2 regions of the Arthrobacter sp. TE12231 genome follow, and region 2 is predicted to be linked to the other one. Evidence: predicted binding sites of a transcription regulator. Region 2 holds the regulator's gene; the other holds the start of a gene.

Region 1 (5,887 bases), 1.7 Mb from region 2:
TTTCCTTGGCCGTCAGGGCCGCAATGGTGGCGATCAGGCAGATGACTGCGGTGAAGATGCTGATCTGGACCCAGCCGCCGGGCTGGATGCCGCCCATGGCCGCCACGATCGCGGGGGCGAAACCCGCCATGAGGAAGCCCAGCTGGGTGCCGATGGCGAGGCCGGAGAAGCGGACGTTGGTGCTGAACATCTCGGCGTAGAAGGAGGGCCAGACCGCGTTGGCGGCAGCGTAGCCGAAGGAGAAGAACGCGATTGCCGTAAGGAACATGAGCGGGACGTTGCCGGACTCGAGGCTCAGCAGGAAGACCGGGGTCAGGGCTGCGCTGGACAGTGCGCCGTAGATGAAGACCGGCTTCCGGCCTATCTTGTCGGCGAGCATGCCGAAGAGCGGCTGGGTGCCCAGGGCCATGAAGTTGGCGCCGACGACGAGCCAGAGCGTGGTGGTGCCGTCCACGCCGGCAACGTTCTTGGCGTAGCTGATGGCCAGGGTCCCGAAGACCGTGGACACGGCGGCGATGAAGGCGCAGGCGATGACGCGGAGGACATCGCGCCAGTGGCCCTTGAGGAGGTCGGCCACCGGGAGCTTGGAGATCTGCGCGGTCTTCCGGGCTTCCTCGAATGCCGGCGGTTCGTGCAGGGTGCGGCGGATGAAGAACGCGACCAGCACAACCACGGCGCTGAGCCAGAACGGGATGCGCCAGCCGATGCTGTACTTGATGTCATCGGGCAGCGCCAGGACGGGGATGAAGACGAGGGCAGCGAGGATCTGGCCGCCCTGGGTGCCCGTGAGCGTCCAGGAGGTGAAGAACGAGCGACGGTTGTCCGGGGCGTGCTCCAGCGTCATCGAAGACGCACCGGCCTGCTCACCGGCCGCGGAGAAGCCCTGGCAGAGACGTGCCAGCACCAGCAGGACAGGGGCCCACCAGCCCACCGTCTTGAAGTCCGGAAGGCAGCCGATGACGAAGGTGGAGGCCCCCATCAGCAGGAGCGTGAACATGAGGACCTTCCGGCGGCCGATCCTGTCGCCGAAGTGGCCCAGGACGACGGCGCCGATCGGGCGGGCAATGTAGGCGAAGCCGAAAGTGGCGAACGACATGATCGCCGCGTTGGTGTCGGCGTCGGGGAAGAAAACATGCGGGAAGATCAGTGCCGCTGCCGAACCGAAGATGAAGAAGTCGTAGTACTCGACGGCGCTGCCCAGGAAGCTGGCAAGGGCCGCCTTCTTCGGCGTCCCTCCCGTGGTGGTGCCCGTCGCGGACGGGAGAGTCTGGCTCATGGTGTTCCTTTTGTGTGACGACGTTGTCGCGGATGGATCAGGAATGTCTCGACTGCCGCTTGCTTAAGTTTGGTGCAGCCGGAGGTCCGTGGAAAGACCCGGACTAGTAGCCACATGGTGGAAGCTACTTGTGCGATGTAGCAATCATGACTGTGAGCGTAGTCACCTGTCAAGAAAAATAATCACCATCTAGAAATAGTTCTCACTATGTGGGAGCATCGTTGTATGAGTGTGAATCAAGGCACAGAAGAGTCCGCCGTCTCCGCCGCCCCGGGGGAGGCCCTTGTGAGGCCTGCCAAGGCCGCCAAGGAGGACTCGCGGACGGACATGGTGGGGAAGGCCCTGGGCCTGCTGGTTCTCCTGGGCGACGAGCCGCGCGGCGCCAGCGCCGCCGAGATCTCCCGCCGGGCCGATCTGCCGTTCAGCACCACGTACCGCCTGCTCGGCTCGCTGACGCGGGACGGCTTCGTGGACTACGAGTCCGACGGGCGCCGCTACCACCTGGGCCTGCGCGTCTTCCAGCTTGGCCAGCGGGTTTCCAATCATCACGGCTTTGCGGGCACGGCACTTCCCATCCTGCGCCGGGTGACCGAGGAAACGGGCGAGGCCACCATTCTTTCCGTGCGTGACGGCATCCACCATCTGACGGTGAATAAGGTGGATGGCCCGCGAACCTTCCGCGTCACCAGCGATCCCGGCCATCTGGGGGCGCTGCACACCACCTCGGTGGGCAAGGCGCTGGTGGCGTTCGCCGATGACGCCACCCGCGCCCAGCTTCTCGATGAACTGCCCCTCGATCCGCTGACAGAGCATTCCATTACCGATCGCGACGCGTTCCGGGCGGAGATCGAACTGGTCCGCCGCCGTGGCTACGCCACGATGGACGAGGAAAACGAGGCCGGCATGCGCGCCGTCGCGGTTCCGGTGTTCAACGCCCAAGGTCACGCGTTTGCCTCCCTCGCCACGGCCGTGCCGGTGTTCCGGCTCAGCATGGAGGACCTGGTGGCCTGTGTGCCCCTGCTCCAGTCGGCCGCAGCTGAGCTCTCGGCCCGGCTGCCCCAGCGGTGACGTGCTCCGCCCGCCGCCCGGGGGTGCCTCGGGATGGCAGGCGCCGTCGTAATAATATGTTCGTCATTCGAACAAGTGTGCAACATGTGAACAAAGTCTGTAGTGTAATCCCCATCACCCGGCCCGCCGCGGACGCCTCAAGCGCCACGGCTCGCCGAGTGCAGTTGTCAAAGGAGCTAACCGGATGAGCAATCGAGCAGAATCCTTCCTCGTGGGACTCGTGGGAGACGGTGTCATGCCGTCCCTCACGCCCTACATGCATGAACGCGAAGGTGACGTCCAGGGCCTCCGGTACCTCTACCGCCCCATCGACCTGATCGAACTTGGCCTGCCCGGTCAGGCCGTGGGGGAGCTGCTGTCCGGTGCCCGGAGCCTCGGGTTCAACGGACTGAACATCACCCACCCCTGCAAGCAGCTCGTGCTCGACTACCTTGACGAGGTCTCCGCCGACGCCCGGCGACTCGGCGCCGTCAACACCGTGGTCATCCGGGACGGCCGCTTCATCGGGCATAACACCGACTTTTCCGGCTTCGCGGCGGCCCTGGCCTCCGGCCTCCCCGGGGCCGCCCTGGACCGTGTGGTCCAGCTGGGAGCCGGCGGCGCGGGATCCGCCGTCGCCTACGCCCTGCTCACGGCGGGTGTCCGGGAACTGGACCTCGTGGACACGGATGCGGCGCGCTGCGCCGCCCGGGCTGCCGAGCTCGCCGGGTTCTTCCCGGACCGGACGGTCACGGCCCGCACGACGGCGGAGCTGCCGCAGCTCATGCCCCGGGCCGACGGCCTGGTGCACTGCACCCCGGTGGGCATGGCCGCCCATCCGGGTGTTCCGCTGGACATGTCCCTCGTGGAGTCCCGGCACTGGGTGGCCGACATCGTGTACCGGCCGATCGAAACCGAGCTCGTCCGCGCGGCCCGGGCCAAGGGCTGCGACGTCCTTGACGGCGGCCGGATGGCGGTGGGGCAGGCCGCGGACGCGTTCCGGATCTTCACCGGGCGGGAGCCCGACGCGGACCGCATGCGCTCCCACTTCCTGGAACTCGTGGCCGCGGAAGAGGTGGCAGCCTGATGCGCACCGGAATCGCGACCGTCTGCCTCTCCGGCACCCTGCGGGAAAAAATGCAGGCCTGTGCGGTTGCCGGCTTTGACGGCATTGAAATCTTCGAACAGGACCTCGTCACGTCATCGCTGAGCCCGGAGGATGTCCGGAAGCTGGCCGCCGACCTCGGACTCACGCTGGACCTCTACCAGCCGTTCCGCGACTTCGACAGCGTTCCCGAGGACTTGCTCGCCGCCAATCTGCGCCGCGCGGACGCCAAGTTCCGGCTCATGTCCCGGCTGGGCATGGACACCATGCTGCTGTGCTCCAACGTGGGCACGGCCACGATCGACGACGACGAACTCCGGGCCGCCCAGCTCTCCCGGCTCGCGGACCTCGCGGGCGAACACGGTGTCAAGGTCGCCTACGAGGCCCTGGCCTGGGGCAAATACGTCAGCGACTACGAGCACGCCCACCGGCTGGTTGACATGGTGGACCACCCCCATCTGGGCACCTGCCTGGACTCCTTCCATATCCTCTCCCGCGGCTGGGACACCGCGCCGATTGAGGCTTTCAACCCGGCGAAAATCTTCTTCGTCCAGGTGGCCGATGCCCCCAAGCTGACGATGGACGTGCTGTCCTGGAGCCGGCACTACCGGGTGTTCCCGGGCGAGGGCCAGTTCGACCTTCCCAAGTTCATGGGCCACGTGGTCCGCGCCGGCTATACCGGACCGGTATCGCTGGAAGTGTTCAACGACGTGTTCCGCCAGTCCGACGTCGAACGCACGGCTATCGATGCCATGCGGTCGCTGATCTGGCTCGAAGAGCAGAGCGCCCGATGGCTCGAGGCCAACCCGGCCGCGGCTGAAAGCGGTGCGGCCGGCACTGCGGCCCGGCGCCGTTACCCGATGGAGCTTGCCACGCTTCCCCGGGTGGCCGAGCCCGCCGGCTTCAACTTCGCCGAAGTCCGGGCCGGGGACACCGCCGGCCTGGAAACGCTGCTCAGCCAGCTGGGATTTGCGTTCAACGGGCGCCATCGCACCAAGAACGTGCAATTGTGGACCATGGGCCGCGCCCGCTTGATCATCAACGAAGAACCCGCCGCCGGTCAGCACGCGGCCGCCGCCGCTGCCATTTCCACTGCTATTTCGGCCGTGGGGTTCGACGTCGACTCTCCCGTCATCGCCGCCGCCCGCGCCCAGCAGCTCAAGGCCCCCGCGGTGCCGCGCAAGAGCCAGGCCAACGAGGAAGTCTTCCAGGGTTTCGCAGCGCCGGACTCCACCGAGATCTTCCTCTGCCAGGGCAGCCCGGACGGCGCGGCAGCCTGGGTCGGCGAATTCGGGGAGCCTCATGAACCCGGCAACGCACGGCCTCCCGTTGTTGCAGCCGGCGGAACCGCTCCCGCCGCGGGCCCCGCAGCCGGTGCCGTGATTGACCACGTGAACCTCGCCCAGCCGTGGCAGCACTTCGACGAGGCCGTGCTGTTCTACACGAGCGCCCTCGCGCTGGAACCGCAGCCGTATGCCGAGGTGGCGAGCCCCACCGGGCTGGTCCGCTCCCAGGTGATGCTCACCGAGGACCGGGGCGTCCGCCTGGTGCTGAACCTGGCACCGCTGCTGCAGCAGGAGGCCGCCGGAACAAAAGAACCCGGCGAGTCCGGGACCGGCCACCGCCGCACCTACCAGGAGCACGTGGCCTTCGCCGTGACTGACCTCGTGGCCACCGCCCGCGCCGCCCGGGACCGCGGCCTGGACTTCCTGCAGATTCCGGCGAACTACTACGAGGACCTCGACGCCCGGTTCGCCCTGGACCCGGACTTCCTGGCCACGCTCCGCGAGCTCAACCTGCTCTATGACCGTGATGCCGACGGCGAATTCCTGCATTTCTACACGGCCACCGTAGGCAGCGTGTTTTTCGAAATGGTGGAACGCCGCGGCGCCTACGACGGCTACGGCGCTCCGAACGCACCCGTGCGGCACGCCGTCCAGTACGACCACCTGCACCAGCTGACACGCAGTTCCTGATCCCCACCCGACCAACAATCACACCCAGGAAAGGAGGTTGCTGTGCCTGAAGAATTGAACCTCGAGATCTTCAACGCCGACCCGATCACCGAAGACGTGTCCGACGAAGCCATGGAGGCCGCACCAAAGACGTACGCGCCGCTCGATGCCGCCGCAGAGCCGCAGGCGGACCTCAGCGCCGAGATGAAGGCGATCGGCGAAGCGTACGCGCAGGCCCTCAAAGGCGGAGCCCCGGCCGAAACCCAGCCGCGGCTCGACTACGCGCCGTACCGCAGCAGCGTCCTGCGCCACCCCACCAAGGATCTGCACCACGCGGATCCGGAAACCATCGAACTGTACTCGCCGGCGTTCGGGCACATGGACGTGCACGCGCTGGAAGCAGACCTGACCATCGCGCACAACGGCGAGCCGCTCGGCGAACGCATCGTGGTCTCCGGCCGGGTGCTCGACGGCGACGGACGCCCCGTCGCCGGCCAGCTTGTC
Region 2 (5,887 bases):
AGCCCAGCGCGAATACCGCTCCACAGAGCACCAATCGGCACTATTCTGAAATAGCCGAACCCCTAAAGGAGACCATGACCAGCCAGCCCAACACCGGACCCGATTCAGCCGCCCAGGACATGAGCCCTGAGGAGATCCAGGCTGTTATCGACCGGATCCTCTCCAAGGACGCCCCTGCCCCGAACGCGGGCCGCGGCACCGGAGCCCACGACGCAGCCGGCACGAGTGCCGGCGGCCAGAAGGCGGTGTTCGGCACGGCACAGGCCATCTCGCGCCTGGACGACGTGTACACCAACTTCGACGGCGACCAGCAGGACCTCGAGGAACGCCACGCCCTGCGCCGCAAGGCGGGCCTGTCCACCGAACTCGAGGACGTCACCGAGGTCGAATACCGTCAGCTGCGCCTCGAACGCGTCGTCCTGGCCGGTCTCTGGAGCGAAGGTACCCTCGCCGACGCCGAGAACTCCCTGCGTGAACTTGCGGCCCTCGCTGAGACGGCCGGCTCCGAGGTCCTGGACGGGCTCGTCCAGCGCCGGGCCAAGCCCGACCCCGGAACCTTCCTCGGCTCCGGCAAGGCGCAGGAACTCAAAGCCATCGTGATGTCCACGGGCGCCGACACCGTAGTGGTCGACGCCGAGCTCGCCCCGTCCCAGCGGCGCGGCCTGGAGGACATCGTCAAGGTCAAAGTCATCGACCGCACCGCGCTCATCCTGGACATCTTCGCGCAGCACGCCAAGAGCCGGGAAGGCAAGGCACAGGTGGAACTGGCCCAGCTCGAATACCTGCTCCCGCGCCTGCGCGGCTGGGGCGAGTCGATGTCCCGCCAGGCCGGTGGCCAGGTGGGCGGCGCCGGCGCCGGCATGGGTTCCCGTGGTCCCGGTGAAACCAAGATCGAACTGGACCGCCGCCGGATCCGCACCCGCATGGCCAAGCTGCGGCGCGAAATCGCCGCCATGAAGCCCGCCCGGGAAACCAAGCGCGCCAACCGCCGTCGTAATGCCGTGCCGTCAGTAGCGATCGCCGGCTACACCAACGCCGGGAAGTCCTCGCTCCTGAACCGCCTGACCGACGCCGGGGTGCTGGTGGAGAACGCCCTGTTCGCCACGCTGGACCCCACCGTGCGCAAGGCAGAAACCGCCGACGGCCTCGGCTACACGCTGGCGGACACCGTGGGATTCGTCCGCTCGCTGCCCACCCAGCTCGTGGAAGCATTCCGCTCCACCCTGGAAGAGGTGGCCGACTCGGACCTCATCCTGCACGTCGTCGACGTCTCGCACCCGGACCCCGAGGGCCAGATCGCCGCAGTCCGGGCAGTCTTCAGCGAAGTCGACGCCCGCAAGGTTCCGGAAATCATCGTCCTGAACAAGGCCGACGCCGCCGACCCGTTTGTGGTCGAACGGCTCAAGCAGCGCGAACCGCGCCACGTGGTGGTCTCGGCACGCACAGGTGAAGGCATCCCGGAACTGCTCAAGGCCATCAGTGACGGCATTCCGCGCCCCGGCGTGAAGCTTGAACTGTTGATCCCGTACAACCGCGGAGATCTGCTCAACAAGCTCCACGAGACCGACGCTGAGATCCTCAGCCTCGAGCACGAGGAAACCGGCACCCGGGCCGTGGTGATGGTGCGCGAAGGACTCGCCGCTGAACTGGATCCCTTCATCAGCAATGACTGAGGCTGCGGTGACCAAAGCCAAGGCCGGATCCCCGGACGCCGGGGCCGCTGACGCGGAACCGGCCGATGGCGGGACGGGCGAGGACGCAGCGGGCGGCAACACGGCCGGCGGGACCGGCGAGGAGTTCGTGATTGAGCTGCTCGACCGTGCCGTGTCCGGCATGGGTGGCCAGAGCCGCGACGGCCAGCACGAAATGGCCCGGCAGGTGGCGCGCGCGATCGACAGCGGCGACCACCTGCTGGTCCAGGCCGGCACGGGCACCGGCAAGTCTCTGGCGTACCTGATTCCGCTGATCGCCCACTCGCTGACCAGCAACAAGCCCACCCTGGTCTCCACCGCGACCCTGGCACTGCAGACCCAGATTGTCGGCCGCGACCTGCCCCGGCTGCTCAAGACGATCACCCCGGCCCTGGAGCGGCCCGTCAAGGTTGCCTTGGTGAAGGGCCGGTCCAACTATGTGTGCCGGCACAAGATCGAGGGCGGCTTCCCGTCCGAGGAACCGTCTGAGGGACAACTGTTCTCCCTCGGCGAGGACACGTCCGTGCCGCACTTTGCCGCCGCGCTGGGCGGGCCGTCCTCCCAGCTCGGCAAGGAAGTCGTGCGCCTGCGCGAATGGGCGGAGGAGACGGTCACGGGAGACCGGGACGAACTCATGCCCGGTGTCACGGACCGGGCCTGGCGGCAGGTCTCCGTCACGTCCATGGAGTGTCTCGGCGCGCAAAAGTGCCCGCTCGCGGCCGAATGCTTCAGTGAACTGGCCCGGCAGAACGCCGCCGATGCCGACGTCGTGGTCACCAACCATGCCATGCTCGCCGTCAGCGCGTTCGAAGGCCTGGCGGTCCTGCCTGAGTACGACGTCGTGGTGGTGGACGAGGCCCACGAACTGCAGGACCGCGTCACAGGCGCAGTCTCCGGCCAGCTCTCCGTCGCGATGGTCCACGCCGCTGCCTCCGGGGCCCGGAAGCACACCGGCATCACCGTGGACGCCCTGAACAATGCCGCCTCCCACCTGGAACTCGCCATCGACGGTGTCCCCAGCGGGTTGATGCCCAACGGCCTGAACACCGAGCAGCTGGACTGCATCGACCAGTTGCGCGACGCCTGCCGCGCCGCGCTCTCCGATTCCAAGGGGGACAGCTCCACGACGGCCGACGGCGGTCGCCAGCTCGCCCGGTCCCGCCTCATGGTCATCCTGGAACTCTGCGAACGACTCCTGGCCGCGCGGGAAAACCGCGAAGTCGTGTGGTTCTCCCGCAATAGCAGCTTCGACCCGGCGCAGGGCTACTCCCAGCCGGACGAGACCGCGCCGGCCTTGATCAATGTGGCTCCGTTGAGCGTCGCGGGGCGGTTGCGTGAAGGACTGTTCGCGGACCACACCGTCATCCTGACATCCGCCACGCTCGCCATCGGGGCGGCGTTCGAGCCGGCCGCCGGAGGCCTCGGCCTGGTCGGCAGCGGCGCCCCGAGCTGGACCGGCGTCGACGTCGGGTCCCCGTTCGACTATCCGAAGCAGGGCATCCTCTATGTCGCCCAGCACCTGCCCAAGCCCGGCCGCGGCACGTCCCCGGAGGCCCTGGACGAACTCGAGAAACTGATCCGTGCCTCCGGCGGGGGCGCCCTGTGCTTGTTTTCCTCCCGGCGGGCGGCGGAGGAGGCCGCCGAGGCGATGCGGCCACGGCTGGGCCTCAGCATCCTGTGTCAGGGGGAGTCGAGCATAACGGCGCTCGTGCGGCAGTTTGCCGACGAGCCGGACACATGTTTGTTCGGCACGATGTCCCTGTGGCAGGGTGTCGACGTTCCCGGGGTGTCCTGCCGCCTGGTGGTCATTGACAGGATTCCGTTCCCGCGGCCGGACGACCCGCTCATGACAGCACGTTCGCGTGCGGTGGCACAGGCCGGCGGCAACGGCTTCATGTCCGTCTCGGCCACGCACGCCGCAATCCGCCTGGCGCAGGGCGCCGGCCGGCTGATCCGCTCGACCTCGGACAAGGGTGTGGTGGCGGTGCTGGATTCGAGGCTGTCCACGGAGCGCTACGGCGGGTTCCTCCGCGCCGCGCTTCCGCCGTTCTGGCCCACCACGGATCCTTCGATCGCCGTGGCCGCCTTGAAGCGCCTGGCGAAGGACTCCGGAAAGGACTAAAAAGCAGGGGCCGGAGCCGTGGCTCCGGCCCCTGGAAGCCGTTCCGGGGGTGGCTACCCCGGGAGGCCTGCCACGGGGTGGCTAGAGGGAGCGGAGCACCGAGACGACCTTGCCCATGATCACGGCGTGGTCGCCGAGGATGGGCTCGTACTGGGTGTTTTGCGGCAGCAGCCAGGTGTGGCCGTCGCGCTGGCGGAACGTCTTGACCGTTGCTTCATCATCGAGCAGCGCGGCCACGATGTCGCCGTTCACGGCGTCGCCCTGGCGGCGGACAACCACCCAGTCGCCGTCGCAGATGGCGGCATCGATCATCGAGTCGCCGGCCACCTTGAGCATAAAGAGTTCGCCGTGGCCCACCAGCTGGCGCGGCAGGGGCATGACGTCCTCCACCACCTGGTCGGCGAGGATCGGTCCGCCGGCCGCGATGCGTCCGACGAACGGCACCATTGCCGTGTCGGTGGCGCTGGCGAGTTCCGTCACGGAGAGGCCACCTACGGCCCGGAGGCCGCTGGACTTCTCGACGCCCGAAATGGCCCTCGTACCCTCGTCCAGGGTCAGCGGCATGAGCACTTCCATGGCCCTTGGACGCTTTGGGTCGCGACGCAGGTACCCGAGCTTTTCCAGTTGGGACAGCTGATGGGTCACGCTCGACAGGCTGGCGAGTCCGACGGTGTCGCCGATTTCGCGCATGGACGGCGGGTAGCCGTTGTCACTGACGGAGCGCTGGATCGTTTCCAGGATTTTCTTCTGCCGAACGGTCAGGCTCTTGGGGGCCCGTGCAGGCTGGGCGCTCCGTGAACTGGCCCGGCCGCCGGTGGCTTGTGCTGCCATGTTCGCCAACGCCTTTCCGTTCCACCCGGCCGCCGTGGCTGCTGTCACCGGGAACTTCCGGCCTGAAATGTCAGACCCTCCTGATCAACTACCGATGAACGAGTTCACAAGCTGTTGTTCTTTCCCTCAAAAGTAGGCCAGCGGCAGAGCTTTTTCAAACATTTGTTCTAGCGAGTCTCGACATCGTTCGTTACTAAGTGCTAAAACAGAACTAGCAAAGTTCGAATATGTGTTCGATTCAAGGATTTGCGAGTCGAGTGCATTCTTCGGTTCTATGTTCGAAGGTTCGGCCGGTTGGCGGCGAGTATGTGGAGAACGCCGGCGGCACCGTATGGTCCAGGAGGGCTCAGTTCATGTCAGCAGCAAGCGCGTTTCACAGCACTTTTGATCACAGCATCACGGACCGCGGGGTCACCCGGCGGCCGAAGCAGGCGCCGCTGCGGCTCACCCGGCGCGGACGGTTCGTCTTCTTCGGGATCCCGCTGATCCTGCTGGCAGCGCTCATCTTGTCGTTCAGCGGATTCCTCAACGCTCCGGCCAAGGCGGCGGATTCCGCGGACCAGCTCAATGTGACGCCCACTGTTTCCGTGACGGTCCAGCCGGGGGAGTCCCTCTGGGCCATTGCGGGGACCGTCGCGCCGGAACGCGATCCCCGGGACGTCGTGGCCGATATCGTGCAACTGAACAACCTTGACGCTGCGCGTGTAATGCCGGGCCAGCAGCTGTTCGTTCCGTCCAAGTAGGTACCGCCGGCGCCCGTCCCGGGCGTCACAGTTTCAGCGCCCGTCCCGCTTCCACTTAAACTGGTCACGTGACTGACCAGCTTGAGCGCCTCAACCGACTGCCCCTCCGAACCAATCTGCGCGGCCTGCGACCGTATGGCGCACCCCAGCTGGACGTCCCCATTCTGCTCAACGTCAACGAGAACACCCATGGTGTCCCGGCCGACGTCCGCGCCGCTATCACTGAGGCTGTCAGCGCCGCCGCAGTCGGGCTGAACCGGTATCCGGACCGGGAGTTCACCGAATTGCGGGAAGCCCTGGCCGAGTACCTTGGCCACGGTCTGGGCGCGGAGAACATCTGGGCCGCGAACGGCTCCAACGAAGTCCTTCAGCAAATCCTCCAGGCCTTTGGCGGCCCCGGCCGGACGGCCCTCGGTTTCCCTCCCACATACTCGATGTACCCGCTGCTGGCCGCCGGCACGGACACGGAGTACATCGTCGGCGCCCGCGCGGCGGACTAC

The links. The regulator LexA, encoded in region 2, represses DNA repair genes until DNA is damaged. The targets are predictions, from matches to a motif close to TCGAACANNTGTTCGA.
Region 1: a site for LexA is predicted at 2,412-2,427, ahead of ACVWYS_RS19755 (shikimate dehydrogenase). Genes of this name have one in related genera too.

Annotation. Positions count from the first base shown of each region.
Region 1 is NZ_JBSSFS010000001.1:4,407,233-4,413,119, forward strand. Features, by position in the region: gene ACVWYS_RS19745 (MFS transporter) at 1-1,276, opposite strand, end outside; gene ACVWYS_RS19750 (IclR family transcriptional regulator) at 1,502-2,344, shown strand; gene ACVWYS_RS19755 (shikimate dehydrogenase) at 2,529-3,410, shown strand; gene ACVWYS_RS19760 (TIM barrel protein) at 3,410-5,404, shown strand; gene pcaH (protocatechuate 3,4-dioxygenase subunit beta) at 5,447-5,887, shown strand, end outside.
Region 2 is NZ_JBSSFS010000001.1:2,713,524-2,719,410, reverse strand. Features, by position in the region: gene hflX (GTPase HflX) at 75-1,673, shown strand; gene ACVWYS_RS12260 (ATP-dependent DNA helicase) at 1,666-3,813, shown strand; gene lexA (transcriptional repressor LexA) at 3,895-4,644, opposite strand; gene ACVWYS_RS12250 (LysM peptidoglycan-binding domain-containing protein) at 4,998-5,387, shown strand; gene ACVWYS_RS12245 (histidinol-phosphate transaminase) at 5,456-5,887, shown strand, end outside.